DNA from 4 places in the Alteromonas lipotrueae genome. Region 1 is predicted to be linked to each of the others. Evidence: predicted binding sites of a transcription regulator. Region 1 holds the regulator's gene; each other region holds the start of a gene.
The links. The regulator FliA, encoded in region 1, starts transcription of late flagellar genes. The targets are predictions, from matches to a motif close to CTAAAGNTNNNNNNNNNNNNGCCGATA.

Region 1 (7,943 bases):
AGCGAAGGTAAACCACTTCAGCCACGCTATCAACAAGTATACCCACGACTTGTTCATCAGATTCGATGATAACAATACGGGTATTATCTGTTATTTCTGTTGGTGGTAACCCAAAACGTGCACGTGTATCAATGACCGTAACAACATTACCACGTAGGTTAATAATACCTAGTACGTAGTCAGGTGCGCCGGGTACAGGTGCAATTTCAGTGTAACGTAATACTTCTTGCACTTGCATTACGTTAATACCGTATGTTTCTTCACCTAAGCGGTATGTCACCCATTGAAGGACTTCATCATTACTATCGGTGGTATTACTGTTCGTTCTTTCGTCGCTCATGAACCTGGCTCCCAATACTCGGCGTCTGGTCGTTACTGCCTAAGCCTTTGTTAAGCATAGATATTAATTCGTTAACGTCAATTAACGCGCACATTTTCTCTTTAACCATCCCTGCTAACCAGGGACGCTTACCGGTAGACTCACGCCATTTGACGTCAGCTTTTGCCAAGGTGACCGTGTTGACCAGTTTCTCGCTGGCCAATCCCCACGAACTATCCCCTAACATAATAAGATATCGGTAGTTCAATGACTCTGCGAGACGCTCATCATACTTTTCTGGCATGACCCACCTTGCAGAATCTACAACGCTAAGCTTTTCTTCGCGATGTATCATCACCCCCATAAACCAATCTGGTTTCCCAAATAAAGGGCCTATCTTTTCAATTTGATGTATACCACCTAGGGTGGTTAATGGCACCGCTAACGTTAGCCCTGCCACTTCAAAAAATAATGCCTGAAAATTATTTTCAAGGCTGTCGACCAACAATTCTTTTTCTTCTGATTGCCCCTCTTCTGAGGAGGCATTGACTGACTCTGCAGTCTCATTATCTATTTCATTGTAGTCGCTTTTTTCGTATTGCGTAGTTTCTTCGACATCTTTGCCTGTGCTAGATGACACTGCTTCTATGATGGCTTCTTCAACCACTATTTGTTCAGTGGTAGGTGCTTCATCAATCGTTGCCTCTTCGGCTAACGTTTGCACTGCCTGCTCAAGCAATTTTGCCGTTCGCGCAGTAACGTCTGCCGGATCATCTGGCTCTTTTAATAGGCTATCGAGATAAGCCTCTACAACGTCTTCCCGTGCAAAAGGTCCTTGATTGCTCATCTAACTTTACTTCTCCAAAACCTCAAGTAACTTGCTGTAAGCCGTTACCCCTCGGGTTTTCGGGTATGCTGCGGAAATTGGCAACTGTACTAAACTCGCATCTCTAAAATGCGTATCTACGGGAATTACACCTTGCCAAACCCGCTCTCCATAATCGCTCATTAAACGCTTTCTTGATTCAAGTGCTGCGTTAGTGCGTTTGTCGAACATAGTAGGAATAATTACAGTGTCAAAAGACTTTTGCAGAGAGCGCCCCATTATTTCCATGGTGCGTATCATTCTATCTAAGCCTTTCAGCGCCAAATACTCTGTTTGTGTCGGCACTATCACTTTGTTACATGCTGCCAATGCGTTGACCATAAGTACACCAAGTACTGGCGGGCAATCAATAATGACGACATCAAATTCATTCTCTACTTTGGCCAGCGCTTTTTTCAGCACTAAGCCCATTCCTTGCTCGCTTCCCATTGTTCTGTCTAATGTGGCTAATGCCATGGTAGCGGGCAAAACGTACAAATTATCTAGCTTAGTTGGACACAAACAGTCCATGACCATATCGGCAGTGATGTCAGAAGACTTAATAAAAATGTCGTAGACAGATTGACTCAGCAACTCTGCATCTATGCCGAAATAATAACTCAATGAGGCGTGGGGATCGGTATCAACCATCAATACTCGCTTCCCGCGCTGAGCTAACAAACCACCTAAGGTTACTGTCGTTGTTGTTTTACCAACTCCGCCTTTCTGGTTTGCAACTGTCCACACCTTCATCGTTTTAATTCCCAGCTTATATTTACTTGGGTTGTTGTTCATTCAAAGACAGCACTAACGCTGCATTTGAGCTATCTCATTTCGGTTAGAATACAGCTGCTCATGTCATCTATATCTATACTATTAACCGATATGTTTGCAGCAGCTACCGCTTGAGGCATGCCATAAACAACACATGAATCCTGATCTTGAGCCCAAATGGTAGCGCCGTTATCTTTCATCGAACGGCAGCCTTCTCGTCCATCAGCGCCCATGCCAGTTAAAATAATACCCAATAAATCGCCACCATAAGCTTTGGCTAGCGAACCGAAGGTTAAATCAACACTCGGCTTATAATTGATTTTATCAGACGGGTTAGCGTCGGTAATTACTACTTTCTTATGAGAGCCGGAACCCTCTATCAACATTTGTTTGCCACCGGGGGCTAAATAAGCACACCCTGGTTTTAATATGTCGCCATGTTCAGCTTCTTTAACCCTAATGTCGCAATGAGAATTAAGCCGCTGTGCAAATGCGTTAGTAAAGGTACCGGGCATATGTTGTACCAGTACAATTGGATAAGGAAAGTCTGATGGCAGTGATACCAATATCTTCTGCAATGCCACTGGACCACCCGTAGATGCACCAATTGCTAAACACTTATACCTTTTACCAGAAGCCTTAATCGAGGAAACTGTGGGCTGCCTCGTGGCATCTTTCCTTCCGCTAAGTAGACTAGAACTTTTGAAAAACGCTTGTTTTGGCGCGTTATCAGGGAACTTTCTACTTTCAATACGCTTTAATACAGGGCGTTTTATGCCGACACCACGCCGTGCAATCAATCTCACTTTTGTACAGAGCAGTCGTGCTGCATCTTTACGGTCTTGGGCGATATCTTCGAATTTCTTTGGCAGAAAATCTAATGCACCGGCTTCTAACGCATCTAGCGTTGCTTGCGCACCATGGTGCGTAAGAGACGAAAACATCAAAATAGGCACCGGCCGTTTTTCCATAATGGCTTTTACCGCCGAAATACCATCCATTATCGGCATTTCCACATCCATTGTAACTACATCAGGTAGCAGTGTATCTATTTTGTCTAGAGCATCTTGCCCGTTACGAGCTTCACCAATAACTTCAAGTTCTCTATCATCGTCGAGAATTTCACGAACTCGACGACGATAAAAAGTAGAATCGTCCACGACCAGGACTTTAAAGACCATGGATGTTAATTTCCTATCTGTTACGCCGTATTACTTTAAAGGCTTTCGAGCATAACGCTTCAGTAAGCTAGGGACATCTAAGATGAGTGCAATTCCACCGTCAGATGTAATAGTTGCTCCCGCCATACCAGGCGTTCCCTGTAATAAGGCATCTAATGGTTTTATAACCACTTCTTCTTGGCCTATTAGCGCATCAACAACAAATCCAACTTGCTGGGTGCCTATTTGAACCACGACGACGTGACCTTTTTCTTTGCTTATATTTTTAGGTCCGCGGATCAACCATTCTCCGAGGAAGAACAGTGGTATCGCTTTAGAACGAACTATCATGGTTAATTGGCCATCAACCGTATTGGTTTTCTTGATGTCCATATTGATAATTTCGTTGACCGCTCCTAACGGTAACGCAAATGTTTGTTTGCCAACCACAATCATTAGGGTAGGTAATATCGCAAGCGTTAGTGGAACTTTAATATCGAGTCGAGTACCTTTTCCAAGCTGGGAATCAATATTAATAGTACCGTTAAGCTGGTTAATTTTTGTTTTAACCACATCCATGCCTACACCACGACCCGAGATATCACTTATCTCAGTTTTGGTTGAGAACCCTGGTGCAAAAATAAGGTTGAACGCTTCAACATCAGACATACGCGCAGCCGCATCGGCGTCTAAAACACCTCGGCTTATAGCAATCTCTTTTAGTTTTTCTGCATCCATTCCCTTACCGTCATCTTCGATGGTAAGTAGGATATGGTCACCCTCTTGAGAAGCCGATAGTCTCACGGTTCCCATTCGAGTTTTACCTGTAGCCACACGATCATCTGGCATTTCAATACCGTGATCTACCGAATTTCTCACTAAGTGAACCAGTGGGTCGGCAAGTGCTTCTACCAGATTTTTATCTAAATCTGTCTCTTCACCTTCTAATTCTAAGGTGATTTCTTTTTTCAAAGTACGTGCTAAGTCTCGAACAACGCGAGGGAAGCGGCCAAACACTTTCTTAATTGGCTGCATACGGGTTTTCATAACCGCACCCTGCAAATCGCCCGTTACCACATCTAGGTTAGCAATTGCCTTCGACATACTTTCGTCGGCATTGGTTATTCCTAAACTCAGCAAACGATTTCGTACTAATACTAACTCGCCAACCATATTCATAATTTGGTCTAGGCGTTTGGTATCAACACGTACTGTGGTTTCTGCTTGAGGAGGAGCAGGCGTTGCTTTTTTATCGTCTTTTTTAGTAGCGGGTTTAGCCGGCTCTGCCGTCTTCTTAGCTGCTGGACTAGGTGCGGGTGCTTTCCCGGCAGGCGTTGATTTAGCAGGCGTACTAGCGGCAGATTGTTCTGCTTTAGCCTTCTGAATCGCTTCCGTCGCTTTTTTATCTACAGGCGGTGTATTTGCTTCAGGCTCAGTCCCTTGAGCCGTAGGCCCTTGCCCTGAGCCATGTAATTGGTCAAGTAGTGCTTCAAACTCATCATCGGTAATTTCTTCACCACTAGGTGCTGCCGCTTTCGGTGCAGCCGCAGGCGCTGGTTCTTCTTCTTTGAATTTACCTTTGCCGTGGAGTTCGTCTAACAGTGCTTCAAATTCATCGTCGGTAATATCATCACCTGAACCACCGGCTGCCGGTGCAGCCGCTTTTGGTTCTGCCTTAGGCGCAGGTTTGCCCGGCGCACTCGAACCATGAAGTTCATCAAGCAAGGCTTCAAATTCATCTTCAGAAATTTCGTCAATGCCGCCATCGCCACTATCAGCAGGCCCTTCAGATACGGGCGCTTCTTCCAACGCGAACTCTTCCTCGGCAACAGGAGTTTCAACCGCGTCACTGCTGTCACCAAAGATATTTTCGTCTGGGGTTTCTGGGGTGCTTAACTTATGTAGCAAATCAACAAGTTTTGCGTCTGCAGGCACTAGGGGTTCTTGCGCTTTAACACGCTCAAACATCTCTACGACTACATCGGTGGCCTGAAGAATGGTGTCCATTAATTCAGGCGTAAGAGTACGTTGTCCGTTTCGCATTACATCGAAAACGTTTTCTGCACCGTGGCAAATTTCAACTAATTCGGTAAGCGACAAAAAGCCGGCGCCACCTTTTACGGTATGGTAACCACGAAAGATAGCATTAAGTAAATCTGCATCTTCAGGATTATTTTCCAGATCAACGAGCTGTTCTTGTAATTGTTCAAGGATCTCCCCAGCTTCAACTAGAAAGTCCTGTAATATATCCTCGTCAACATCAAACGCCATGCGCCCGCTCCCCTAAAAACCTAAGCTAGACAAAAGATCATCTACGTCATCTTGGCCAGATACAACATCATCGCGTTGGTCTGCATCAATAATTGGACCTTCGGCTTCGACACTATCGATCTTGTTAACTTTTTCGACTTTCGCTTCAGATGGCTTGCCTAGTTCCGCCTGTTCGGGTTCACCGAACATCGTAAGCATATTAACTAAGCTATCTTCCACTTCTTTTACGAGTTCAATCACTCTGCGAATAACTTGACCGGTAAGATCTTGGTAACCTTGTGCCATTAACACTTCGGTAAGCAATGATGTAAGCTTAGCCGATTGTTTCGATCCGTCTTCTAGCAATTCGTCTAAATCTGCACATAAAACTTTGAATTCACCCAACTCAAGTTGACGATTCATCAGTTTTTTCCACTCCGGCATGATTTTCTCGATGCGGGTAGAGAGCACTTCAGCAATTGGCATACTCTCTTCAACTGCATCCATGGTGGTATTGGCAGCTTTTTCCGTTTCTTCGATAACGTACATGAGTCGCGTTTGCGCATCAGGAATGTCATCAACGGTTAAATTTTTAATACGTTCATCGATTTGGAAGTTATTTAACGAGTCATGAAGTTGACGCGTTAATTTACCAACTTCAGCAAAGAGCTCAATGGACTCTTTCATCGAAACAGCTTCTAAGACAGCGTTCGCTGATGCGTTATCGCCCTCTTCAAGATACGCTACCAATTTTTTGGCTTCTTCGAGCGTTATAGAGACACTTTCATTTGTCGACATCCAGTAAACCTCATTTCTCTGGTGAGCGTCTGGATCAACCTAAACGTTCGAAGATTTTATCTAATTTTTCTTTCAACGTAGCGGCAGTGAAAGGTTTAACAACATAACCATTCACACCAGCTTGCGCTGCGGCAACGATTTGTTCTTTCTTCGCTTCTGCTGTCACCATAAGAACCGGTAGGTGTTTCAACTTATCATCTGCACGTATAGCGCGTAATAAATCGATACCTTGCATACCTGGCATATTCCAATCTGTTACAACAAAGTCAAAATCACCTTGTTGTAGCATAGGTAGCGCGGTGTTACCGTCGTCCGCTTCCTGGATATTGGCAAAACCCAAATCTTTTAGCAGGTTCTTTATGATACGTCTCATGGTAGAAAAATCGTCAACCACGAGAATTTTCATACTTTTATCCAAAATAGCCTCCAATGAGGGGTTAATTGTTATTAATTTCTATTCTTCGTCAACTTGCCACGATTTCATTCGTGATTTGAGTTTTAACATGGCCTGACTATGAATTTGGCTCACTCGCGATTCACTAACATCAAGAACTTCGCCAATTTCTCTAAGGTTCAGTTCTTCATCATAGTATAAAGAAAGTACAATCGCTTCCCGTTCGGGTAATGTAGTAATAGCATGTGCTAGCGCTTTTTGGAAAGCCCCTTGCATCAAATCTTCTAACGGCGCGTCGCTACCTCGGTTTTTTTCTGTAGAAATAACATCTTCAGAAACCCCTAAATCTTCGATCCCCACCAATTTACCGGCATTCACTTCGTTAAGCATTTGATGATAATCTTGCATGCTTACATTCATTTTAGCTGCAATATCAACATCTCGCGCGTCACGACCAGTTTCACCTTCAACTTGAGAGATTGCTTCGGTAATGGCTCGTCCGTTTTTGTGCACGGAACGAGGTGTCCAATCACCTTTTCTGATTTCATCAAGCATCGCGCCACGAATACGTATACCCGCAAAGGTTTCGAAGCTTGCGCCTTTGGAACCGTCAAAATTTCGTGCAGCTTCTAGCAGTCCAATCATACCGGATTGGATTAAATCGTCGACAAGTACACTGGCTGGCAGTCTCGCCATTAAGTGGTGTGCTATTCGCTTCACCAGCGAAGCGTGACGCTCAACTAACTGTGACTTGTCCGTTTGCTGTTGATAAGCGGCTGCTTTGCTATTCAACGCTGACTTCCTACTGCTTTATCTGCTATTAGTTGTTCAATAAAAAACTCTAAGTGACCTCCTGGTTGCGCAGGAATAGGCCAAGATGCTGCTTTGGCTGCTAGCTGGCTAATCGCCACTGCCGCAGGAGAACTTGGATAAGCATCTACAATTGACGTTTGCTTACGTACCGCTCGTCGTATGTTCTCGTCAAAAGGAACCGTTGCCACCAATTCTAGCGCAACATCCAAAAATCGCCCTGTTACTTTCGATAGTTTGCTGAAGAGTTCCTGCCCTTCTCTAACATCGCGGACCATATTGGCGACCACTTTGAAGCGAAAGACACCGTGCTCTCTGTTAAGAATTTTAATTAACGCATAGGCATCGGTGAGTGAAGTAGGCTCATCGCACACTACCACCATAATATCTTGAGAGGCTTTGGAGAAACTTAGCACCATATCGGAGATACCTGCTGCGGTATCGACGATAAGCACATCAATGGGCGAACGCAATTCGCTGAAAGCTCTAATAAGCCCTGCATGCTGCGTTGGTGATAGCTCTGCCATTGATTGAGAACCTGATGTGGCTGGTGCTATTTTTATACCGTGAGGG
Region 2 (7,943 bases), 420 kb from region 1:
GCGTACTTTAGGTCAAGCTCGCCTATTCGGGGCGCTGTATTTCGAAAAAGATTCTTCATGGTTTGGTAAAGATACCGCCATGACGTTAGAACCTAAAATTCAGTATCTTTACACCTCGTATGAAGACCAAACAGCGATTGGGCTGTATGATTCAACGCCTCTGTTAACCGACGTTGAAGGGTTATTCAGAGGACAAGAATTTACCGGATTGGATAGAATTTCAGATAACAACCAAGTTACCCTCGGCATAACCAGCCGAATATTGGATAAAAACAATAGGGAACAATTTGTACTTAGCTTGGGTCAGATATTCTACCTTGAAGATAACAAGGTCATTGCCGCGACTAAAAATCAAGACCGTTCGGCGCTAGCCGCTGAGATGGACTGGCGGTTTAACAAAAACTGGTACGCCCATTCTGATATTCAAGTGACCACCGACACCGACAAAGTTGACTTAAGCAGTGTTGGCTTAGAATATCGACAAGATGCAAAGCGATTTATTCAGTTAAGTCATCGATATGTTCGTGATTTAAGTGGTGAAACCATTGACCAAGTGGGAATATCGGCGAGTTGGCCGATTGCTGAAAACTGGCAATGGGTGGGTCGAACTTACCGTGACATTGAGCGCGACCGCAGTATTGAGACTTATGCAGGTATCCAGTATGAATCCTGCTGCTGGGCAATACGATTAGTGGCAGAAAGAAGTTTAAGTAACCGCTACGATTCATCGGGAGAGCAATCTACCGACGATTTCGATACTGGTGTGTCATTACAATTTATATTCAAAGGTATCGGTACGTCTGGTACACAAAGAAGCATGTTACAAGATGGCATGTTTGGCTATCGTCAGCCATATAGTTTAAATTAATCCGTTGTAGCGTAGGGAGTAGCCCTACGTTAAGCATTAACCAATAATAAAAGAGTGAGTATGAAGTTCATAATCCGGGCCTTGTTAGTCAGTGCAGTGTTGTCGTTTAGCAGCTACGCGCAAGAAGTAATGCTTGACCGCGTAGCGGTTATTGTCGATCAGGGTGTTGTACTTCAAAGTGAAGTAGATGCACTGATGAATGACGTTAAACGTAACGCAGAGGCAAATGGGCAAGACCTTCCTTCTGACCGCGCACTGCGTACTCAAGCCATTGAGCGTTTGATCACCAAGAGTCTTCAGTTGCAGATGGCACAAAGAATGGGTATACAAATAAGCGACCCACAGCTTGAACAAACCATTGCAAATATTGCTGCAAACCAAAATACCACGGTCGATGAATTACGCAGACAATTGCGTTTAGAAGGCATCGCTTATGAAGATTACCGTGAAGATATACGCGAAGAAATCGTGATGGGTGAAGTGCGTCGCGCGAATGTTCGTCGCCGTATTTATATTACCGATCAAGAAAGAGAAACCCTTATTGAACTCATGGAACAACAAGGTGCAGAACAAGAAGAATACCGTCTAGGCCACATTCTTGTTGGTTTCCCATCTGATCCTTCTGACGACCAAATCAATGCAGCAAGAGAGCGAGCAGACAAAGTACTTTCTCTATTAAATTCTGGGTCAGATTTTGCTAAAATAGCTATCGCATCATCATCAGGTAACGAAGCGTTAGAAGGTGGTGACATGGGTTGGCTGAACATTAACGCTATGCCTACCTTGTTTGCTGAAGCGATTCAGGGTAAAGCAAAAGACGAGCTAGTCGGCCCTATCCGAAGTGGTGCTGGTTTTCATATCTTGAAAGTATTAGATACTCGAGGCATTGAAAAAGTCACTATTGAAGAGGTTAACTCTCGTCATATTCTCGTTAAGCCTTCAATCATACTTAGTGAAGACAAAGCAAAAGCGATGCTAGTTAAGTTCAGAACTCAACTTGAAGCGGGTGAAGTTGAATTTGAAGAGCTCGCTAAAGAACATTCAGAAGATCCAGGTTCAGCCCTTAAAGGCGGCGAACTTGGTTGGTCAGATCCAAACAACTACGTACCAGCTTTTAAAGACGCCCTTGCGCAATTATCAGCCGGTGAATACAGCGACCCAGTACGTTCAGTACACGGTTGGCACTTAATCCAATTAATCGATAGACGTGTAGACGACGCAACAGAGCGCCGCAAAGAAGACAAAGCGTATCAGCTTATTTTCAATAGAAAGTTTGCAGAAGAAACGGAAAACTGGTTACGTGAAATGCGCGACGCTGCCTACATTGAAGTTATCGAGTAATATATAGAAGCATAAATGACACCGATAAAAATTGCAGTAACACCAGGTGAGCCCGCCGGTATTGGGCCAGACTTAATAATAAAGCTGGCTCAAGAATCATGGCAGGCTCAGTTAGTAGTATTCGCCGATGGCGAAATATTAGAGACCAGAGCGAAAGCACTTGGTTTACCGCTTACATTGCTTCCTTATGATGCATCAAACCCGCAGGTTCAGCCCGCGGGTTCGCTGTTTATTAAGCAAATAGATAAAGCCGCCGATGTGGTTGCCGGAACCCTAGATAGCGAGAACGGTTTATACGTAGTAGAAACCCTTCGACAAGCATGCCAAGCAAACATGGAAGGTGACTTTCATGCGGTAGTCACCGGGCCGGTGCACAAGGGCATTATCAATAAAGCTGGCGTATCTTTTAGTGGCCATACCGAGTTTTTTGCTTATCAGTCCAATACGATTGATGTTGTCATGTTGTTGGCAACAGAAGGCTTAAATGTCGCACTAGCAACTACTCATATTCCTTTAGAATATGTGTCTCGCGCCATTACTAAAGAACGCCTTCACAAAGTGCTCCATATTATTAACACCGACTTTAAACTAAAATTTGGTGTTCGCAATCCGCATATTTACGTGTGTGGGCTTAACCCCCATGCAGGTGAAGATGGACATATTGGCACAGAAGAAATTCAAACCATTATTCCGGCGCTAAACGAGTTACGTGAAGAAGGGCTAAATATTACCGGGCCACTTCCTGCCGATACTATATTTCAGCCTAAATATCTGGAAGATGCAGACGTTGTGCTAGCGATGTACCACGACCAAGGCCTTCCCGTGCTAAAATATAAAGGGTTTGGTGCTTCGGTTAACATTACCCTTGGCCTCCCATTTATAAGAACATCCGTCGATCACGGTACTGCACTCGATTTAGCAGGCCATGGTAATGCCGATCCTGGCAGTTTCAGAAAAGCATTGGAAAAAGCCATTGAGCTTGCACATCATCAACAATGAGTAAAACACATTTAGGCCACACGGCCAGAAAACGCTTCGGACAAAACTTCCTACACGACGATTATGTGATTGGACAAATCGTGTCGGCCATTAATCCGCAACACGAACAAAACTTGGTTGAAATAGGCCCCGGATTAGGCGCGCTCACCGATCCAGTTTGCGATGAAGTTGAAGCACTTACCGTTATCGAGCTTGACCGAGATTTGGCTAAGCGTTTACGAGAACATCCGTTTAACGGCGATAAGCTAACTGTTATTGAACAAGACGCGATGACCATGGATTTCACTGAGCTGGCTAAAACTATGCACGTGAAAGATAAAGGGTTGCGCGTTTTTGGTAACTTACCGTATAACATTTCAACACCGCTTATGTTTCACCTGTTCTCTCACGCAGCGTGCGTAGATGACATGCACTTCATGCTACAAAAAGAAGTGGTGAACCGTTTAGCCGCAGGGCATGGCTCTAAAAGCTATGGTCGATTATCGGTAATGGCGCAATATTATTGTAAAGTTATGCCGGTACTCAATGTACCACCAGGTGCCTTTAAGCCACCCCCAAAAGTTGATTCTGCGGTAGTACGTCTAATCCCACATAAAACACCGCCAGTGGATGTGGTATCAGTGGCTACCCTTGAGCGAGTATGCGCACAGGCGTTCAATCAACGTCGCAAAACAATACGAAATTCGCTGAAAGAAAGTCTTACTGAAGCACAAATCAGCGCGCTGGGTATAAACCCAACCGTAAGGGCTGAAGTACTATCCTTGCAGGATTTCGCCACATTAGCGAATGCAGTATCAGCGTTAGAAGAAGCACAAGAAAATTAAAGTTAGCTTATGAATGAGTCTGAAATTAAGGTGCGGGTGAAAACCCGTCACCTGCCCGAGCACCTCCCCTCTGATTCGCCACAATTTGCGTTCGCTTATCACGTGACCATTGTGAATGACAGCCAAGAAACGGTTCAACTTATTAATCGTTACTGGCAAATTACCGATGCTAACGGTAAAACATCAGAGGTGAGCGGCTCAGGTGTTGTTGGAAAACAGCCTATATTAAAACCAGGCGAAGATTTTGACTATACCAGTGGGGCTGTACTTGATACCCCTGTAGGTAATATGCAAGGCTATTACGAAATGGAGCGTGAAAACGGGGAACGTTTTCGAGTTCCGATTGAAGTATTCCGTTTAGCGGTTCCCAACATTCTTCACTGATTTTTGAGATTTATGACTTATCGCAACACCTTCGTCGTGGGTGATATTCAAGGCTGTTATCGCGGGCTACAGCAACTGCTGGAGAAAGCCGAATTCTCTGCGGATAAAGATAAACTCTTCGCCGTTGGCGACCTAGTTGCCAGAGGCGAAGACTCGTTAAGCACCTTAAGGTTTCTAAAAAGCTTAGGTAGCAGTTTCGAGACAGTGCTAGGAAATCACGACCTTCACTTGCTGGCGGTAGCGAACAACATTCGCAAACCTAAGAAAGCTGATAACCTTGAGCCTTTACTTAATGCTCCCGACTTAAAAGCACTACTCGATTGGCTTCGTCAATTTCCCTTAGCTAAAAAAATTAATGTTAACCATACCATCGTACATGCCGGTCTCTACCCACATTGGAGTACAGACACCCTCGTCAGCTTAAGCGATGAAGTTAGCAAACAGTTACAAGCGAAGCACTATACTGACTTTTTAAAAAACATGTACGGCAACACACCGGTCACGTGGTCTGATAAACTTGAAGGTGTACCACGAACCCGCTTTATTGTGAACGCATGCACTAGAATGCGCTTTCTAAACGCAGATACTAGTTTAGAGTTTGAGACCAAAACCCACCCTGCTCAAGCTTCGAAATCGGTTACGCCTTGGTTCAAGATAGACAATGCTCACCTCCAGGCGCAAGAACAGGTTCTTTTCGGTCATTGGGCTGCACTAAACAGCGAGACGCAAGATAATCGTTTTGTCGCGCTAGATACCGGGTATGTTTGGGGTCAAGAAATGACCATGCTGGATATCAATACAGGTAAACTCATCAGAGTACATGCGTAATTTGCTTAATTGATGCAGCAGACTACTAAATCGCATATTCTTGTGCTTTACTTGTTAACTTAATGGCTTACCTGCCGATACTTTGGTTATATACGTTAGTCTATAATCCCATTACCGTTCATGTTATACATTTTAATACCTTCCTCTAGGGCATTGGGGTGTATTTTGGACGTAGTGCGGGGTAGTATCGTCACGCAAAAAAATAAAAAATAGTCTAGGAGTTTCAATGAAGATTACAGTAGCCACTCGCGTAATCGGCGGTTTTGTAGCAATTACTTGTCTACTGATTGTCATTAGCGTTGTTTCGTTGTTCAACCTCAATTCCATCGGTTCAGCAACCGAAGAGGTAAATGACATAGCGCTTCCTACAGTAGCGGGTAGTAACGCCCTAAAAGCGAACTTCCTAAACATGGGTAGATTGACGTTCGAAGCCTATATTGAAGAGGATTTATCGGGTCTTCAAGAAAAGCGCACAGCATTCAATAAAAGCCGAGATATGTTCGAAGCTGAATATAAAAAGCTTGCCAGTGCAGTTGCCGACGAACCAGAACTTCAACGTAAATTGAATAGCATTCGTGCCTCCTATGACAATTACATAAAGAATGTTGAAGCGGTTTATCTGAATCACCAAAAATTTATGGACATTCGCAACACCATTGACGATCGACTAGGTGACGCTGAAGATAACGCTGACGATGCATCTACTTACTTACTAGACTTCTCTGACCTAGATACAGTGCAAAGCGATCCTAACCTTAGACGCGCAGCCGACATTGGTAGTCAACTAGAAACCTCACTACTCTCTCTACTTACCGTTTCATATGAATACGTAAAGACCGAAACTATCGTACGCTCACAAACCCTAGGTAACGAAGTTGACTTGGTGGTAGACAAGGTTGCTACTTTGCTTAGTGATATGGGCCAAGCAGCTGGACAGCGAGATCAATCTGGTACCCTTAGCGATATTAATGAATTGGTAAACGATGCCCTAAACGCTATTAAAGCCAGTGACGGCGTTATGGCGCTGCATGTAGAAAGACTAGAGCGCAGAAATGATTCTGAAAGTGCGCTGAATGCGTCAGATAAAAATATTGCGAACGGTATTGTGGAACTTGAGCAGCTTCTCGCCCTTGCAGATGCCAAAGCAAAAGACATCGAAAACCAAGTTAACAGCGCTATCACTACAGGTAATATTATTATTAGTGCAGTGGTTATTCTCTCTATCGCGATAGCTATCATTATTGGTTACATAACAGTACGCGCGATTACTCGCCCGCTTTACCGCGTGAACGAATTACTTACCGTGGCATCATCTGGAGACTTAACACATCGCCTAGACGATTCTGCTCAAGATGAGTTTGGCTTATTAGCTAAAAACTGTAATAACCTAATTGGCAACCTCAAAGAGCTGATTTCAGGAATTAATACCCGTGCAGAGCAACTTGCCGCGGCATCAGAACAAACCTCAGCCGTTACCGCGCAAACCACGCATTCAATTCAAGATCAAAAGTCACAAATTGGTCAAGTGGCAACGGCCACTACAGAAATGCATTCTACCTCGCAATTGGTAGTGCAAAACGCTGAAGATACACTGAGTCAAATTCGCCATGCTGACGCAGAAGCTGAAAATGTACGTCAAATCTCGCTTGAGAATAAACGTATTATCGAAATTCTTGCAAAAGACGTACAAGACGCAGCAGATGTTATTAACAAACTTCATCAAGACAGCGCCAGCATCGGTGGCATTCTTGATGTTATCCGCGGCGTGGCCGACCAAACTAACCTTCTAGCCTTGAATGCGGCCATTGAAGCTGCACGTGCGGGTGAGCAAGGTAGAGGCTTTGCGGTAGTTGCTGATGAAGTACGTACGCTAGCGAGCCGTACGCAACAGTCTACGCAAGAAATTAACGCTATGATTGAGGTGCTTCAAGCGGGTGCTGAACGCGCGGTATCGGTAATGAATCAAGGTAAAGAGCAGACCGTAGCGTGTGTCGAGCAAACGGAAAAAGCGACTCAGGCGCTTGATATTATTTCTGAAGCTGTACATAAAGCCCACGACGTAAGTTCTCAAATTGAACAATCAGCACGTGAGCAAAATACCGTGTCTCAAGAAATTAGCGAGAAGCTTGAAACTATCGTTAATATTGCTGAAGAAACTACGTCGGGTGCTCAGCAAACCTCTGACTCTAGCCACGAAGTGGCAAGGCTTGCTGAAGAACTACAGCAATCTATCCGTCAGTTTAAGGTATAACACCACATTGGGTATTTAGTGTCATTGAATACTCTACGTTAAATGAAAAAGGGAAGGTTAACACCTTCCCTTTTTTGTATATGAAAAACACATAACACGCTACTCAAAGAGCGCTTTATGTAAATCCTTCACTATTTTATCGCTGTCTGTTTCATTCACTAGGAATGAAAGGTTGTGCGGGTTAGCACCGAAACAAATCATGCGTAAGTTAAAGTCAGATACCGCAGCAAAAATCTTGCTAGACACCCCAATTGCGGTTTGCATGTGGTTACCCACCACCGTGACTAAGTCGTAACCGTTCTCTACTTTCACATCACAGATAGTTTCAAGTTCTGCAATGGTTTCTTTATTTAAGCGCTGTGCCACTGAATTGGCAGGATTGTCTAAGGTAAACGACACCGAGATTTCTGATGTAGTCACCAAGTCCACACTTAGCTTGTGCTTAGCA
Region 3 (7,943 bases), 130 kb from region 1:
AAGTTGCCCGTCAGAAAATACTTGGCGCGGAAGTCTTTTAACTTGAGCATACCGATGCCGACGGCTAACGTAACCACCACCCAAAACATCGCTATTATATGCGAGATTAAAAACGCCGTTGTGAACGGTAAGAACCACATTGCTATACCTAAGGCCACACTCGTTACGCTTAACCAACGCATAAAGCGGAATAGTTTTTTATGATTCGATTTGCAGTCGAAAAGATCTGAAACGAACTGTGCCGCACACGCTATAGCAAAAGGAAATAGTTTCATTCCCCAATAGCTACTGTTTATTGACATATCGAACAGGTCATCAATAAGCCCCGAGGCCGCTGCCCAACCAACACCATGTAGGCCCAAATAGCCAGCACAGGTAAGTGCTACCCGTTTCCGTGTACTCAAAAATGCGAGTAGCGCTAAAAGTGCGAGCAAAATCATTGTAGTTATAGCGGCAATCGATAACCCATTGTTATAAATCTGAAATGTGTAAAATGAAGCCGCGTCGAAAATAGAAATAGAAACAGGCGTGGGAAATTGTTTCGCTTCAATAAGCACCCATAACTCAATGGGGTTATTACGCTCAGCTTGAACAGCAAAACCCTGAAAGTGCAAAATCTGGGGCGTTTCGCCGTCTGCCAACTGCGAAAACACCGTAACGTTGGCTTGTTGGCTCTTTGATGAATAAGACGCTATACCAGTATCAATAAAGTTGGCGTTAATCATCACGAAGTATTGGCCAGTCTTGGAAGGACTTAAAGTTACTTTGGTTAAGTAGGAGCCAGACTTTCCACCTAATGCAGACCTGATAGGCAAAGTTGGATAGCCCGCCTGTACCATTTGAAATTTTTCAGCACTGTCAATATCCCTATAATGCATATCGACAGGTAAGCTTCGCCACAGGCTGGAGTCTGGAAGGGTAACTTTACCATTGCTCAATGACACAGATTCATTTCCTAGCGCAGGGAAAACTATGGCTAGGATAAGGAGAGACAGCCCCCTTGAAATTCGAAGGTTAGAAAGCAAATACTCGCCCCTGTTACCAATGTGGGTAGTAGACGAATTTGACTTCATTGACTACCCCTCGCTAGGTGGAATACAACTAATCAAAATATATACACAACGTAGCAAGATAACAATGGAGATTTTGGCTCTTAGTTTTACCTCAGGTAAGTTCAACTCACCACTTTACGCGCATCTTACTTTTTGAAGGTTACCCGTCTTTTCGTGTGCGCTTAAACTTTGGAGTCTAGCAAAATACACTAAGCGTAAATACTCTCAACCGTGGTATTAAGTAACCAACGTAAAAATACTTTCGTATCTTTGTTGTTATGAAATTGAACTGACTTTTGACACTCTTTATCGGTAAAAACAACGTTGAAGTTATTTACTGAGATTGTCGAAATAGGGGGAAGTGTACGGAGCGAAGCGCCGTTAACAGTATGAGACATATAATTTTTCTTTGTATAATAATGTTGCTAGTTTTTTATTCGTTTTAAAATTCCTTTCAAAATTCTGTTTTTATCAAACCAAAAATAAATAAAAATGTTAGTACTGCACAATTAAAAAAGGCTAAGTAGAAACTTAGCCTTTTGTCGTTGTATTTTAAAGTTCTACTTAAAGAACAACAACGTTTGCAGCTTGAAGGCCTTTTTGACCTTGTTCTACGCTGAAGCTTACCGCTTGGCCTTCAGAAAGCGTTTTGAAGCCGTCAGAAGCGATTGAACGGAAATGTACGAATACGTCTTTACCGCCACCGTCTTGAGTAAGAAAACCAAAACCTTTATCTTCGTTGAACCATTTAACTGTGCCGTTTACTGTATCAGACATGTTTGTAACCTTATATATTTGAAGTAATTGGTGAAATTCACCGGATAGCAATAGATTTAACTTACTAGTAACGCAAATGTATATCTATTAAAACTTCGATAAAACTGAAGAATAAAAGGGTACAACGCAGTAGTAGAAAAAGCTTTTAATTATCTAAAGCGGGCGTAATGTACATCTTTCAGTCAGGTAAGTCTACCGATATCGCTATTTATTTCTCTTATCGCGCAACATCTTGCTGTACAAGTTCCATTACAATCGCACACATATCATAACCCTCGTGCCCTCCCCCGCATTCACCATCAATTGACGTCGCAATCCTGCTGTCAACTTACATACGTATGTTGATAGGAATCCCCCTCTATATTAGCTAGGCTCATGTTCTTGTTACGCTAACGCGCTTAAAGATCACAACACGAGTAGAGGCTGTATGTCACAACATTATGTATTAAAAGAGAAAGTGGCTATTGTTACTGGCGGCGGTAAAGGCCTGGGTAAGTCGCTTACTCTGAGACTACTTCAAGAAGGTATGAAGGTCGCTATTTGCGGAAGAACCCCTGCCACTATAACCAACACAGTAGCAGAGCTTAAAGCCAAATTCGGTGAGCGGATTTATGGCCAGGTTTGCGATATTAGTGATGCATCTGCGGTAAGCCACTTTATAGGGCAAGTACGTTCACAGTTCGGCGATATTCAAGTATTGGTGAATAACAGTGGGTTTGGCAAAGAAACCTTAATTTGTGACACCAGCGAAAGCGACTGGGATGACGTTATGGATACCAATGTTAAAGGTACATTTTTGATGTGCAAAAACGTGGTGCCCAATATGATTAAGCAAAAGGAAGGGTACGTGGTAAATATTGCCTCTCAAGCTGCGTTAAACGGCTATCCGAATGCAGGCGTATATTGCGCGTCAAAGTTTGCCATGGTCGGTCTAGGCAAAGCCCTTCAAGAAGAAGTGCACGAGTACGGAATTCACGTTCACTCACTTAACCCTGCGCTTATTCAATCACAAAAAGCCCCTACGGATGAAATTAACACTGGGCTTATTCAAAATGATGACCTTAGTGATATGCTCGTTTATTTACTTCAGCAACCCCGTCGTCTTAAAATAGACAATATTGGAATGTGGGGCTTTTAGTTATCTTTTTTACTAGCTGTTTAACGATAGGCGCTTGCAGCCATTGCATCGGCGCCTTAGTGTCTCATTCCTTTCATATACCCATAGTAAACTGATTTATATGATGTCCTTAGAAGGACCGGGAGAGTGAAATGAGAATGCTACATACCATGCTTCGCGTTGAGGATCTTGATGCGTCTTTGCACTTCTACACCAACTTGATGGGTATGAAGCTGCTGAGAAAGTCTGAAAACCAAGCTTATGAATACACGCTCGCTTTCGTGGGTTATGGCGAAGAAACTAACACTACGGTGCTTGAACTCACTTATAACTGGGGCGACGACACTTACGATAAAGGCACGGCTTACGGTCACATTGCTATTGAAGTAGACGACATTTATCAGTTCTGTGAAAACCTTGAGCAAAATGGCTGTGATGTCTATCGAAAGGCTGGTCCAGTAAAGGGCGGTTCTACTGTCATTGCTTTTGTTCGCGATCCAGATGGCTACGCCATTGAACTTATTCAAACAAAACCATAAGTCACTATTACAAAATACAGCGGCCCTATTAATAAGGATATTGCCATACTATGCTAAAAATTCCTCACGCGTCACTGACTTGCTCGTTAGTTTTCTCGCTTTTTATCTCTATTTTTGCAAGCCCAGTGCTATTGGCGAAAGACTTTGATGTTATAGCCCATAGGGGTGCCTCAGGTTATCTGCCTGAGCATACATTAGAAGCCGCCACACTTGCTTTTGCCATGAACCCTGACTTTATTGAGCAAGATGCGGTTATTACCAAAGATGGGATTGCCGTGGTGTTGCATGACATACATTTAGAAACAGTAACCAACGTTGAGCAGGTATTTCCTGAGCGAGCGCGTAAAGATGGTCGCTTTTACGCTTTAGACTTCACGCTAGCTGAGCTTCGCACCCTGCAAGTACATGAACGAGCCAACAACAAAGGCGAGCAAGTTTTCACAACACGTTATACGGGGAATACGGCGAACTTTACCGTAGCAACCTTGGATGAACATTACGAGCTTATCACTCAACTCAATCGAGAGTTCGAAACCGATGTTGGGGTTTATACGGAAGTAAAGTCACCAGCGTGGCATACCGAACAAGGCGTAGATGCAAGCCAAATTGTAATTGCCTCCTTAACTCGCTTTAATCTTGCCAGTAAAAACGCCAACAGTTACTTGCAGTGTTTTGACTTCAATGAAATAAAGCGCATTAGAAACGAGCTAAACTATGCGGGCAAAGTGGTCATGCTAATCGGTGAGAACAGCTGGGCGGAATCAACCACAGACTACGGTTGGATAAAAAGTGAAGCCGGCATGAAAGCAGTAGCTAAATATGCCGATGGTTTAGGCCCTTGGTTAGGGCAACTACTAGATCCGCAAGCGATGAAAGCGGGTAAACTGGTGCCGGCACCTTGGCTTGAACATGCCCATTCAGAAGGTTTCGTTATTCATCCATACACTTTTCGTGAAGATGCTCTGCCGCCAGGCATGACAGCAGAACAGCTTCTCTCTACCCTGAAACACGTGGTGAACGTAGACGGCGTATTTACCGACCATGTGCCACCAGTCAAAGCGTGGCTTGAGGCACAAGGCGAGTAGCAATAATAAATTAAGCTATTATACAACACACAAAAAAAGCGGCTAATAGCCGCTTTTTATATTCGAATCACAAAATAAATTTTCAATTCAGTCACTGAGTCAATCACTAGGATTTAGATAACCGTACCACTACCCTTCTATTTTGTGCTCTTGATTCGCGGGTATTGTTATTCGCGATATGACGCTTCTCGCCGTGCCCCGTAAGTTGAATTCTGTCATCGGGCACACCAATAGTAGTTAAGTAGCTTTTTACTTCATTGGCTCGGCGTATAGATAGTTGTTCGTTGTTCCATCGCCCGCCATAACTGTCGGTATAGCCATCAAGCAAAACTAACTCTAAGTCACTATCCTCTTTTAGGTATTCCCCAATCATTGTTAGGCGCTTTTGCGAATACTTAGTCAGTTCGGTACTGTTTTTCTGATACGACAACACCGTATAGGCAATATCGTCGAAATTATAAGGCAATAAATTAGACACACACTCAACGAAGTCTCGATACACCAACGAGAAATTACTGGCGTTTAATGCAACGCTCACTTTATCGTATTCGTTGTACCAGTCTTGATAATAAATGGTGGGCCAGAAGCCTTTCTCAAGTTCACTTAACATAGTCCATGCGGCGTCTTGTGGAAGGTCACCATTATATTGCGTTCGCAATGTCATATCGGCGATAGTTTTAGGCGCAACACCCGGCATCCACTTTGGCGGTACAGAATAGACAGCAGCCACATCGAAGCGATTAGGCAATAAGTGCATATCTAGCTCGAATTCCATATTAAGCCGTTTTGAAGCCACGCTAGTAAACATGGCATCGCCGTACCCAGGTAAAGGATGATTCAACGTACATTGCAAACGCGATGCATCAACCACTTCCCAGTTCGACGTTTCTACCGTAGCCGAATACTGACGCATAGCACCGCTTGCGACCGTAGTAAAAAACAACGGAATAAGTAAACCGAATTTACGCTTCACAACTATACCCACTCAACTGATAAACCATACCTAACGAAAAGGCGCTTACAGAATATATCGTCCTTAGTGTAGAAAAGTTTAGCCTTCTCTTCCATCAATTATACATTCAATTGCAGCTTCCAGAGCTCATCAATTAGTCCATCAACGAAATTCAGGCTGGATACCGTGAGTTATCCTTGCCATAATCGCTCCACTTTCCGTAGCATTTTTATATTGATACAGCCGTGTTACGTAACCAAAAAACCTGCTAAGAGAAACTATGTCTGAGTTGCACCATTCCCTTCCTCATCGCTTTAGAGGCTACTTTCCTGTTGTTATTGACGTCGAAACCGCTGGTTTTAATTCTGGAACCGACGCCTTACTAGAAATCGCTGCCGTCACGGTAAAAATGGAAGAAGATGGGCTAATTTATCCTGACCAAACTTTTCATTACCATGTCGACCCTTTTGAAGGGGCCAACTTAGAGCCCGCAGCGCTAGAGTTTAACGGTATTGACCCTCACTGTGCTCTGCGCGGAGCCATTGAAGAAAGTGAAGCGATGAAGTCACTGTGCAAAGGCATTCGTAAAGCGCAAAAAGATGCGGATTGCCAGCGCTCGGTGATTGTGGCGCATAACGCCACCTTCGATCAAAGTTTCGTGAACGCAGCCATAGCCCGCTGCAACATTAAGCGCACGCCTTTCCACCCATTTGTATCATTTGATACCACCAGCCTTGCAGGTTTAACATTAGGCCAAACCGTATTGGTTAAAGCCTGCCGAGCGGCAGGTATCGAGTTTGATCAAAAAGAAGCCCACAGCGCATTATATGATGCGCAAAAAACCACAGAGCTATTTTGCTTTATGGTAAATCGCTATAAAGCACTGGGCGGCTGGCCCTTGGCAGATCAACCCGCCAATCCTGATCAGCCTTGCTGATAAGCAATATCTAAAATGGAGGCTTAGCGGCAAACCCATTTCATCAAAATCGATTTGATAGAAATAAAAAACAGCGCCGAATGGCGCTGTTTTAGTATTAGGTAGACGCATTTGCGAAACGCTTAGCATGTTTATTTACATACTTAATATAGTTGCGTTCGGCACAGCGTTAATTATTATAACTTGTCAGCTTCTGCTGCAAGGTACTTAGCCACGCCTTCCGGTGATGCATCCATACCAGCTTTACCTTGTGTCCAACCCGCAGGGCAAACTTCGCCATGATCTTGATGGAATGCTAGCGCATCAACCATACGAAGCATTTCGTCTACGTTGCGGCCTAGCGGAAGGTCGTTAATCACTTGGTGACGTACAAGGCCTTCTTCATCAATCAGGAAAGAGCCACGAAATGCCACGCCATCTTCAGGGTGCTCTACATCATACGCCTGGCAGATTTCATGTTTTACGTCGGCCACCAAGGTGTATTGTACTGGGCCAATACCCCCTTCGTTTACTGGCGTATTTCGCCATGCATTGTGAGAAAACTGTGAATCGATAGAAACACCAATCACTTCTACGCCACGCTTTTTGAATTCTTCAAAACGCTTATCAAAAGCAATCAGTTCAGAAGGGCAAACAAAGGTAAAATCTAGCGGATAGAAAAATAGTACCGTTTTTTTACCTTTAATGGTTTCAGATAGTGAAAATGAGTCAACTATTTCACCTGAACCTAATACTGCAGCCGCGGTAAAATCCGGCGCTGGACGACCAACTAATACACTCATGAGTATCTCCAATTTATTTAAAAATTTAATAATAAGTAAAACGTCTTATTACTAGGCGTTTTCTATCTGTCTTTATTGGTACTTAATTTTAGATAACAAGCTATAACGCATTGTACTTTCGCTAATTTCTCATGAATATTTCACTCATCGTACCAAAGCACACCTTTTTTAATGATTTATTGAGTGTGAATACGACTAAATCTCACTTGCATTAGAATGAAATAGCAATTATTATCATTTACAGACTTATTTGGAGTGTTTTATGTTTGTATGTATGTGTTACGGCGTTACCGATAAAAGTATACGCGCCGCAGTACAAGGTAATGGCGTAGGCAACATGCGTGAATTGCGTGAACATATGGAACTTGGTTCCCAGTGTGGGAAGTGCATCCAAATGGCACAACATATTATCGATCAAACTATTATCGATGACTCTATGTTTAAAAACGTAGGCTAACCCCCCCTTTGCCCAAAACGTTTTCCTAACGTCTACCAAAAATTTATCTGACGTTCTATTTCAATCCACTAATAAGTCGTTAATCTACGCGGTATTCCAGCCCTAAATAATAGAACGCACCATTAATTCCACCTGGTGATGTTGGCGGGTATAAAGATCCGACTTCCCCACTGAATGGATTACTATCAGGCTTTGAATCAAACAGATTTTGCGCGCCTAACGTAACTCGCCACGACGGTGAAAAA
Region 4 (7,943 bases), on a different contig from region 1:
TCATGGCCATCAATAGGGCCAATGTAATTAAAGCCAAGCTCTTCAAAGATAGTGCCGGGCACTACCATGCCTTTAAGGTGTTCTTCTGCGCGACTAGCAAACTCTTTAATGGGAGGTACGTTGCTTAATAACTTCTTAGAACCGTCACGAATAGAGTTAAATACATTACCTGTAAGTAAGCGTGCAAGGTGGCTATTAAGGGCTCCTACGTTTTCAGAGATAGACATTTCGTTGTCGTTTAACACCACAACCATATCTTTATTGATATCGCCTGCGTGATTCATCGCTTCAAATGCCATGCCTGCGGTAATCGCGCCATCGCCAATAACGGCAACCACTTTACGATTTTTGCCCTCTTGCTCGGCGGCAACAGCCATCCCGAGCGCAGCACTAATTGAAGTCGAAGAGTGACCCACCGCAAAAGTGTCGTAGTCGCTTTCAGGAGGCCAAGGGAAGGGATGTAACCCGTCTTTTTGTCGAATAGTCGACATTTGAGTGGCTCGGCCAGTCAGAATTTTATGGGGGTAGGCCTGATGGCCCACGTCCCAGATTAATCTGTCTACAGGGGTATTATAAATATAATGCAAAGCAACGGTAAGCTCTACCGTGCCTAAGCCCGATGCAAAGTGCCCACTGGTTTGGCTTACACTATTTAGTAAATATTCTCGTAATTCATCTGACAACTCACGCAATTTATCTTGCGGTAACTGTCTTAACTTATCCGGCGTTTGCGCAATAGCAAGCGTGGGGTAATGTTGGAGGTCTAAACTCATTATTTATTATCTTTTTCAACATGGTTGCAGAACTAATGGTCTCGTTTTACCAATAGTTCGCTAAACGCAATTAAACTGTCTGTATTGTAGGGTAAACGAGCCAAGGCTTGAAGGGCATTCTGATGCAGCTTATCAAGTTCTCGTTTTGCGCCTTCGATGCCAAGCTTGGCAGGAAAGGTATTTTTACCCAAAGCAATGTCAGAGCCTGCTGGCTTTCCTAATTGCTCACTATTACCTTCTACGTCCAGAATGTCATCTTGGACTTGAAATGCAAGGCCAATATCGTCAGCGTAGGCTAATAAGTCTGCTTTACTGCCACTATCAAGGTCTTGAGAAACAATAGATACCATTTCAATACATGCACGAAGTAGCGCGCCGGTTTTCAAATTGTGTAGACGCTTGAGCTGCTCAAGGCTTATTTCTTCGCCCGTGCTGGCTAAATCGATAGCTTGCCCGCCACACATGCCGCGATAGCCTGCGGCGCGCGCTAATACAGAAAGTAACTCGCCACGTTTATTGGTTGCGAATTCACTCAGCGGCGCGTCTGCCAATGTACTAAAAGCGAGGGCTTGCAAAGCATCACCGGCTAATATTGCGGTGGCTTCATCGAATGCAATATGACAAGTTGGTTGGCCGCGACGCAGATCGTCGTCGTCCATGGCTGGCAAGTCATCGTGTACAAGCGAGTAAGCATGCACACACTCAATTGCCATACTGATAGCCATTTGATCGCCTTTAGGCACATCCAGGGTGTTGCCGATAACTTGAACCAGTAAAGGTCGCATGCGTTTACCGCCCACCAACAACGCATGACGCATTGCTTCTTTAAGCCGCGGTGCGTCGTCGGGAAGGTCATCAATAAGCGTATTTAACGACGTATCGGTCTGCTGCTTAACTTGCTGATGCAATGCAGTGAAATTCATATTGTACCTGTTTGTTGCGACACGAGGCTTAAGGTTGCTCGTCTTCAGGAAGAGGGTGTAATGCGCTTTCACCTTGCTCATTAAGCAAAATTTTAACTTTTTGTTCTGCTTGCTCTAACGATTTCTGGCCTTCGCGAGAAAGGGCAATGCCTCGCTCGAATTTTTCAAGTGCAACGTTTAATGGCAACTCACCGTTTTCCATCTCATTGACTATGGCATCTAATTCGGTAAGGGTTTCCTCAAACGAGGGAGAATCTGTCTTTTTCGTCACAATAGCACTCAATTTTAGGCGTTTCTTGGGATTACGCGCACATTAACTGAGGGTAGCCAATGGGTCAAATGGTTTGTCAACATATGCCCTATTGCTACTATCTATGATAAAGCATTGTGATCTAGGCGCTGCCATCAAAACTGCTGCCTAAAGTTCGACTAACGTCATTATGTCTACAATAATTAAGGCAATTTGCGATAATCTTGTTATAGAAATTCTATACAATGCCGATAGAATACGAGTAATAGTTATGCAGCGTCTGCAAAAAATGAGGAAGAGTGAGTGGATTTAGCAACCGTCATAGGTATGTTGGGCGCCATCGGCTTTGTAGTAATGGCCATGGTTATGGGTGGCAGTATTGCCATGTTCATCAACGTACCGTCTATCTTGATCGTATTTGGTGGCACCCTTTTCGTTATTTTATCCCAATACACTTTAGGGCAGTTCTTTGGTGCAGGTAAAATTGCAGGCAAAGCATTCATGTTCAAAATTGATACGCCTGAAGATCTTATCGAAAAAATTGTTGAGATGGCAGATGCAGCGCGTAAAGGCGGTTTCCTTGCATTGGAAGAAGCTGAAATAGAAAACCCGTTTATGCAAAAAGGCGTAGACATGCTGGTTGATGGTCACGACATAGAAGTGGTCAGAGAAACCTTAGCGAAAGATATCTCTATGACCACCGAGCGACACGAGTTTGGTGCCACCATATTTAAAGGCATGGGTGATATCGCACCAGCGATGGGAATGATTGGAACTCTGATTGGCCTGGTGGCCATGCTTTCTAACATGGATGATCCTAAATCGATTGGGCCGGCGATGGCGGTAGCACTATTAACCACCTTGTATGGTGCATTTCTTGCCAACATTATTTGCCTACCCATGGCGGTAAAGCTCGGTAACCGCGCACAAGAAGAAAAGCTTAACCAAATGCTAGTGCTCGATGGCATTGTCGGGATTGCCGATGGGCAAAACCCGCGCGTAATTGAAGGTATACTGAAAAACTATTTGGCGGCAAGTAAACGCGGTACGGGCGCTGAGGATGAATAATGGCTGAAGAAGAGTGCCCAAAATGTCCTCCCGAGGGGCTTCCTGCATGGATGGGGACCTTCGCGGATCTTATGTCGCTACTGATGTGCTTCTTTGTGCTCTTACTTTCGTTTTCAGAAATGGATGTACTGAAGTTTAAGCAAATCGCGGGCTCTATGAAGTTTGCCTTCGGTGTACAAAACAAAATTGAAGTTAAGGACATTCCTAAAGGCACCAGTGTTATTGCTATGGAGTTTAGGCCTGGTCGTCCAGATCCGTCGCCCATCGACACTATTCAGCAACAAACAATTGAAATGACCCAGCAGATGCTGGAGTTTCAAGCGGGTGATGAAGACTCATCAGGCGGTAGGCAGAAGCAACGGGGTGAGCAACGCGGGGGGCAGTCACAGCAAACGGCCACTGATCAGTCGTCCTCGGAGTCGCAAAGTTCAGATCAAACTCAAACTGCTGAGTTAATGAAAAAAGTGGCGCAGCAGCTACAAAAGCAAATTCTCGATGGCGCAGTAGAGTTAGAGTCTTTGGGTCAGCAGCTGACTATTCGCATTAGAGAGAACGGTTCGTTTTCTGCAGGTTCTGCATTTTTACAACCTCAATTCCAGCCTATCTTACGCAAAATTGGGGTGTTGTTAGCAGATGTTCCAGGGGAAATAGAAATCTCAGGGCACAGTGACGGACAACACATTGCTAATGAACTCTATCGTTCTAATTGGGATTTATCGTCTCAGCGTGCCGTAGCCGTAGCCGAGGCCATGCGAACAGCGCCGGGGTTCGATGAAAGCAGAATGTCTGTAGTCGGCAAGGCTGATACCGACCCCATGGTGGAAGAGGCGACAACGCCTGCCGATAGAGCAAGAAACAGACGGGTAGAGATTAATATTAATCAAGGTAAACCCATGACCTCCCAACCTATATCCGTGGTTGATGAATAGGTTACTAAACCGAACACAAAATCAAAAAGGGCGAATCAGATGATTCGCCCTTTTGGTTTGAAGTTGTCTTTCGTATGCAACTAGCGTTGCAATGCCTCCCTGTGATGCGGCTTAGATATTACCAATTGCACAGTGCTAATGGTTCTTTCTAAAAAACCGCCTTCACAGTATTTTAAATAGTAAATCCACATTCGCATGAAACGTTCATCGTAACCGTCGTTTAGTAACGCTTCTTTGGCGCTAATAAAGGCCTCGTACCAATGATTTAGGGTTTGGGCGTAATCTAACCCGATATCATGCAGATCTCTAATCATCATGTCGCTATAGCGCTTTAAATGAGAGTTTAATTGATATTGCGAGGGTAAGAATCCACCGGGGAATATGTATTTTTGAATGAAGTCCACACTATTGGCGTAACTCTCGTAACGTCTATCGTCAATAGTAATGGATTGAAGCAACATCAGCCCATCGTCTTTCAATAACGATGAACACTTTTCAAAAAAGTTACCTAAGTAATCTTTCCCAACGGCTTCAATCATTTCTATTGAAACCAGCTTGTCGTATTTACCTTCTAATAGGCGATAGTCTTTTTTCAGCAAGGTGACTTTGTCAGATACCAGTTCGCGGTCAATCCATTGCTCTGCCCACGCATATTGTTCTTCAGAGATAGTTGTGGTGGTCACGTTACAACCATAATGCTTGGCAGCATATACCGCCAAACCGCCCCAGCCAGTGCCAATTTCTAAAAGGTGGTCACTTTGGGTTAACTGAAGCTTGTCACAAATTGTTTTAAGTTTGTGATTTTGCGCCTCTTCTAAACTGGCATTCACATCAGGATAAATCGCCGATGAATACATCATCGTATTATCTAAAAAGCGAGTATAGAGTTTATTACCTAAATCGTAATGGGCTTCAATATTTTTCTTGGCTTGGTCTTGTGTATTGCGGCGGGCAAAGTGCTGAATTTTTAAAATAGGCATGGAAATCCATTTGAACTTGTTTTCCCATGCGTCAAGGGTAGATAAATTGCGCGCAAATATTTGCACCACTGCCGTCACATTATCGCTTTCCCACAGACCATCCATGTAGGCTTCACCTGCACCTACACTGCCGCCCAATAATAATTGGCGATACGCTTTCACGTCTTTGAAATTAATCGTAGCGTGCAAATCGTCATTGGGGTTACCCAGTGAAGAGATCGTGCTGCCATTTTCCATAATGGTAAGTGAACCATGTGGAAGTTTCTCTAAACACTTTAAAAATGCGCGCCTACATACCTTGTCTAAAAGAGACGCTTCTGACGGGGTACTAAATACAGATTCACCGGAAGACATGTTGTTATTATTCCTGACTTTTCTTAGGGTGGTTATAAAGTGGTGTACGCTTTATAAGTAACTTTAACGCCTGCCAATATATGCCAATTATTGTTCTAATGGTCATACTAGGTATACGTTTCATAACCCGACTTAGATTCGCATTATCTAATGAAAGCCGTGTTAAATTAATTCCAGCATTGAACTCTTTTTCGCCTCGAACACAGTCCATCGTTAATGATAGGCGTTGGCTAGGTTGCGTTATTCGCCATTTGTAAGTCATGTCCATGGGATTAAACGGTGATACATGAAATGCTTTTGGTGTGTCTGCTTGCACGGCTAAATCGACCAGATAATAATGCCGCTCATTCCAAGGGGTATTGCTGACTTCTGCTAATACATGGGTAAAGGCATTGTCTTTACCCTTTAAATAATAAAAATTAACAGGGCTGAAATACATTCCCCACATTCGAAGTTGCCCAAGCATGTACACATCGCCGCTTAAGGTATCCTCACTTAAACTGTTCATTTTTTCTAGTACGCTTTGGTCTAATGGCCTGTTGCTATCACCTAAATAGTCTTCTCGTTTAAAGCGTACTCTTGCTTTAGAATTAACAGAGAAGTGTTTCAAGGCTGCTGGCAATGCATCGACTTCACTTAACTTTATCCAGAACAAATAAATATGATAGTCGAACTTATGTTGGGTAGGTGAAAAGCGCTCGTGATACACCTTTCCTTCATAAATAGCGCTATCCATCATAGGTGAGCTCCAAATCGCTCACATACATCTAATGCGCTATGCACACCATCTTCATGAAAACCGTTATACCAGTAGGCGCCACAAAAATGCAGATTATCCACACCACATATCTGGCTTCGGCGCTGTTGTGCATTCACCATAACGTCACTAAATTGAGGATGCGAATATTGGTAACTACCCAATACCGCGCTTGTATCAATTTTATCCGTGTTATTAAGGGTGACGCAGTAGGTATTAGCTGCGTCTAATCGCTGAAGAATATTCATATCGTAAGTCACCGAAGCCGGTCTTTCTTCCTCGCCAGCATCGTCTTTTAAGCGGTAATTCCAACTTGCCCATGCAAGCTTTCGCTTAGGAAGTTGGTTTGTATCTTTGTGCATAACGACGTCATTTTCAGCGAAGCGAATAGCGCCCAACACCGCTTGCTGAACTTCGCTGGGAGTATCTAGCATGGCTAGTGCTTGATCGCTATGACAGGCGAAAATAACGTCATCGAATAAAGCTTGAGTGCCAGATGTGTCAGTTACCTGCCATTTTTGGCCTACTTTTTTCACATTAGTAACGCCACATGATAGCTTTATCTTGTCTTCAAAACTGGCAGTTAACGGGGGAATATAAGTGCTAGAGCCACCTTTAATGGTATACCACTGTGGCCTGTCAGTTATATTCAATAAACCGTGGTTGTTAAAAAACTGGAGAAAGAAAGTCAGTGGGAACTGCCTAGTTTGGGCAAGACTTGCAGACCAAATAGCGGCGCACATGGGCAAGATATAATAGCGCGCAAAGTCATCGCTTAATTTTAGCTCGTTAATGACATCTTGAAGCGTCATAGAAGCAGTGTCTCGCTTCTCGGCGACAAAGGCTTTGCAGGCTTTATTAAATTTCAGAATGTCACGCACAATACGCCAGAACCTCGGGCGTAGTATATTCCGACGCTGTGCAAATAGGCTGTTTATCGTATTGCCATTGTACTCGATGTTAGCTTTCTCACTGGTAACAGAAAAGCTCATCTCGGTAGGCTGGTATGCGACATCAAGCTGCTTCATCAGCTTTATAAATCTAGGGTAGGTCCAATCATTAAATACAATGAAACCGGTATCGATATTTCGTTCAATACCCTCATCGTTGATTTTTTTCGTGGCGGTGTGCCCGCCAATGTAATCATTGGACTCATAAACAGTGATATTAGCTGTTTTATTTAACAAATACCCACACGTTAGGCCTGAAATGCCGGTCCCAACAATCGCTACATTTTTTGTCATTGTTATTGTGCTCTACTGCTTCTCTCGCATCGATAGCGATAATTTCTTTTGTAATCCAACCGGTAAGATATGCATAAATCGAAGTATAAAGCCAAATATGCGAGGGAAGAAAACGGTTTGCTTACCCGTCTCAACACCTTTAAGCATAGAAACCGCCGCTTCATTTGCCGTAATTTTCATTGGCATATCAAAGTCATTTTTGTCAGTAAGGGGTGTTTCAACAAACCCTGGTGATACCGCTTGAACATTTATACCGAGGTCGTGTAAGTCAACCTCTAAGCTTTTTGTAAAATAGTGAAGAGCTGCTTTACTTGCCCCGTATGCCTGAGAACGGGTAAAGGGAAGTAGGCGGGCCATACTATCTACGATGACTAGCTTATTCCCTTTCTTTAATGAAGGAATGAGCGCCTCTACACAGTGAACTACGCCAAAAAAGTTCGGTTCGAAAACCCGCCTAAACATATCCGACTCGAATTCATCAATATCTACATATTCACAGGTGCCTGCATTTAAAATAGCAATGTCGCACTTTACGTTGTGCAGCGCTTGTTTAGCCTCTTTTAGAGAAGTTACATCAAATTGAAGCGGCTTAATGTTTGGCTTCGACGCCAGTTCATCTAACACTTCTTGATTTCTACCACATGCAATAACCTGATAGCCTTTTT

Region 2: KYS23_RS00520 (HAMP domain-containing methyl-accepting chemotaxis protein) is a predicted target of FliA. The motif match lies at 5,298-5,324, and genes of this name have one in related genera.
Region 3: KYS23_RS02910 (flagellar protein MotY) is a predicted target of FliA. The motif match lies at 5,599-5,625, and genes of this name have one in related genera.
Region 4: pomA (flagellar motor protein PomA) is a predicted target of FliA. The motif match lies at 2,174-2,200, and genes of this name have one in related genera.

Annotation. Positions count from the first base shown of each region.
Region 1 covers NZ_JAESDJ010000001.1:548,525-556,467, reverse strand. The annotation lists gene KYS23_RS02360 (chemotaxis protein CheW) at 1-340, opposite strand, end outside; gene KYS23_RS02355 (chemotaxis protein CheW) at 315-1,166, opposite strand; gene KYS23_RS02350 (ParA family protein) at 1,173-1,937, opposite strand; gene KYS23_RS02345 (protein-glutamate methylesterase/protein-glutamine glutaminase) at 2,009-3,139, opposite strand; gene KYS23_RS02340 (chemotaxis protein CheA) at 3,170-5,389, opposite strand; gene KYS23_RS02335 (protein phosphatase CheZ) at 5,402-6,166, opposite strand; gene cheY (chemotaxis response regulator CheY) at 6,201-6,584, opposite strand; gene KYS23_RS02325 (RNA polymerase sigma factor FliA) at 6,621-7,352, opposite strand; gene KYS23_RS02320 (MinD/ParA family protein) at 7,349-7,943, opposite strand, start outside.
Region 2 covers NZ_JAESDJ010000001.1:132,322-140,264, reverse strand. The annotation lists gene KYS23_RS00550 (LPS-assembly protein LptD) at 1-868, shown strand, start outside; gene surA (peptidylprolyl isomerase SurA) at 923-2,209, shown strand; gene pdxA (4-hydroxythreonine-4-phosphate dehydrogenase PdxA) at 2,225-3,208, shown strand; gene rsmA (16S rRNA (adenine(1518)-N(6)/adenine(1519)-N(6))-dimethyltransferase RsmA) at 3,205-4,032, shown strand; gene apaG (Co2+/Mg2+ efflux protein ApaG) at 4,042-4,416, shown strand; gene KYS23_RS00525 (symmetrical bis(5'-nucleosyl)-tetraphosphatase) at 4,429-5,244, shown strand; gene KYS23_RS00520 (HAMP domain-containing methyl-accepting chemotaxis protein) at 5,471-7,495, shown strand; gene lysC (lysine-sensitive aspartokinase 3) at 7,595-7,943, opposite strand, start outside.
Region 3 covers NZ_JAESDJ010000001.1:679,371-687,313, reverse strand. The annotation lists gene KYS23_RS02940 (GGDEF domain-containing protein) at 1-1,073, opposite strand, end outside; gene KYS23_RS02935 (hypothetical protein) at 1,262-1,450, opposite strand; gene cspE (transcription antiterminator/RNA stability regulator CspE) at 1,617-1,829, opposite strand; gene KYS23_RS02925 (SDR family oxidoreductase) at 2,257-2,967, shown strand; gene gloA (lactoylglutathione lyase) at 3,099-3,485, shown strand; gene glpQ (glycerophosphodiester phosphodiesterase) at 3,536-4,570, shown strand; gene KYS23_RS02910 (flagellar protein MotY) at 4,677-5,483, opposite strand; gene rnt (ribonuclease T) at 5,803-6,459, shown strand; gene KYS23_RS02900 (peroxiredoxin) at 6,636-7,241, opposite strand; gene KYS23_RS02895 ((2Fe-2S)-binding protein) at 7,504-7,698, shown strand; gene KYS23_RS02890 (TonB-dependent receptor) at 7,778-7,943, opposite strand, start outside.
Region 4 covers NZ_JAESDJ010000010.1:14,994-22,936, reverse strand. The annotation lists gene dxs (1-deoxy-D-xylulose-5-phosphate synthase) at 1-773, opposite strand, end outside; gene KYS23_RS14075 (farnesyl diphosphate synthase) at 806-1,696, opposite strand; gene xseB (exodeoxyribonuclease VII small subunit) at 1,725-1,967, opposite strand; gene pomA (flagellar motor protein PomA) at 2,250-3,014, shown strand; gene KYS23_RS14060 (flagellar motor protein MotB) at 3,014-3,943, shown strand; gene KYS23_RS14055 (SAM-dependent methyltransferase) at 4,024-5,277, opposite strand; gene KYS23_RS14050 (DUF1365 domain-containing protein) at 5,285-6,016, opposite strand; gene KYS23_RS14045 (NAD(P)/FAD-dependent oxidoreductase) at 6,013-7,278, opposite strand; gene KYS23_RS14040 (SDR family NAD(P)-dependent oxidoreductase) at 7,291-7,943, opposite strand, start outside.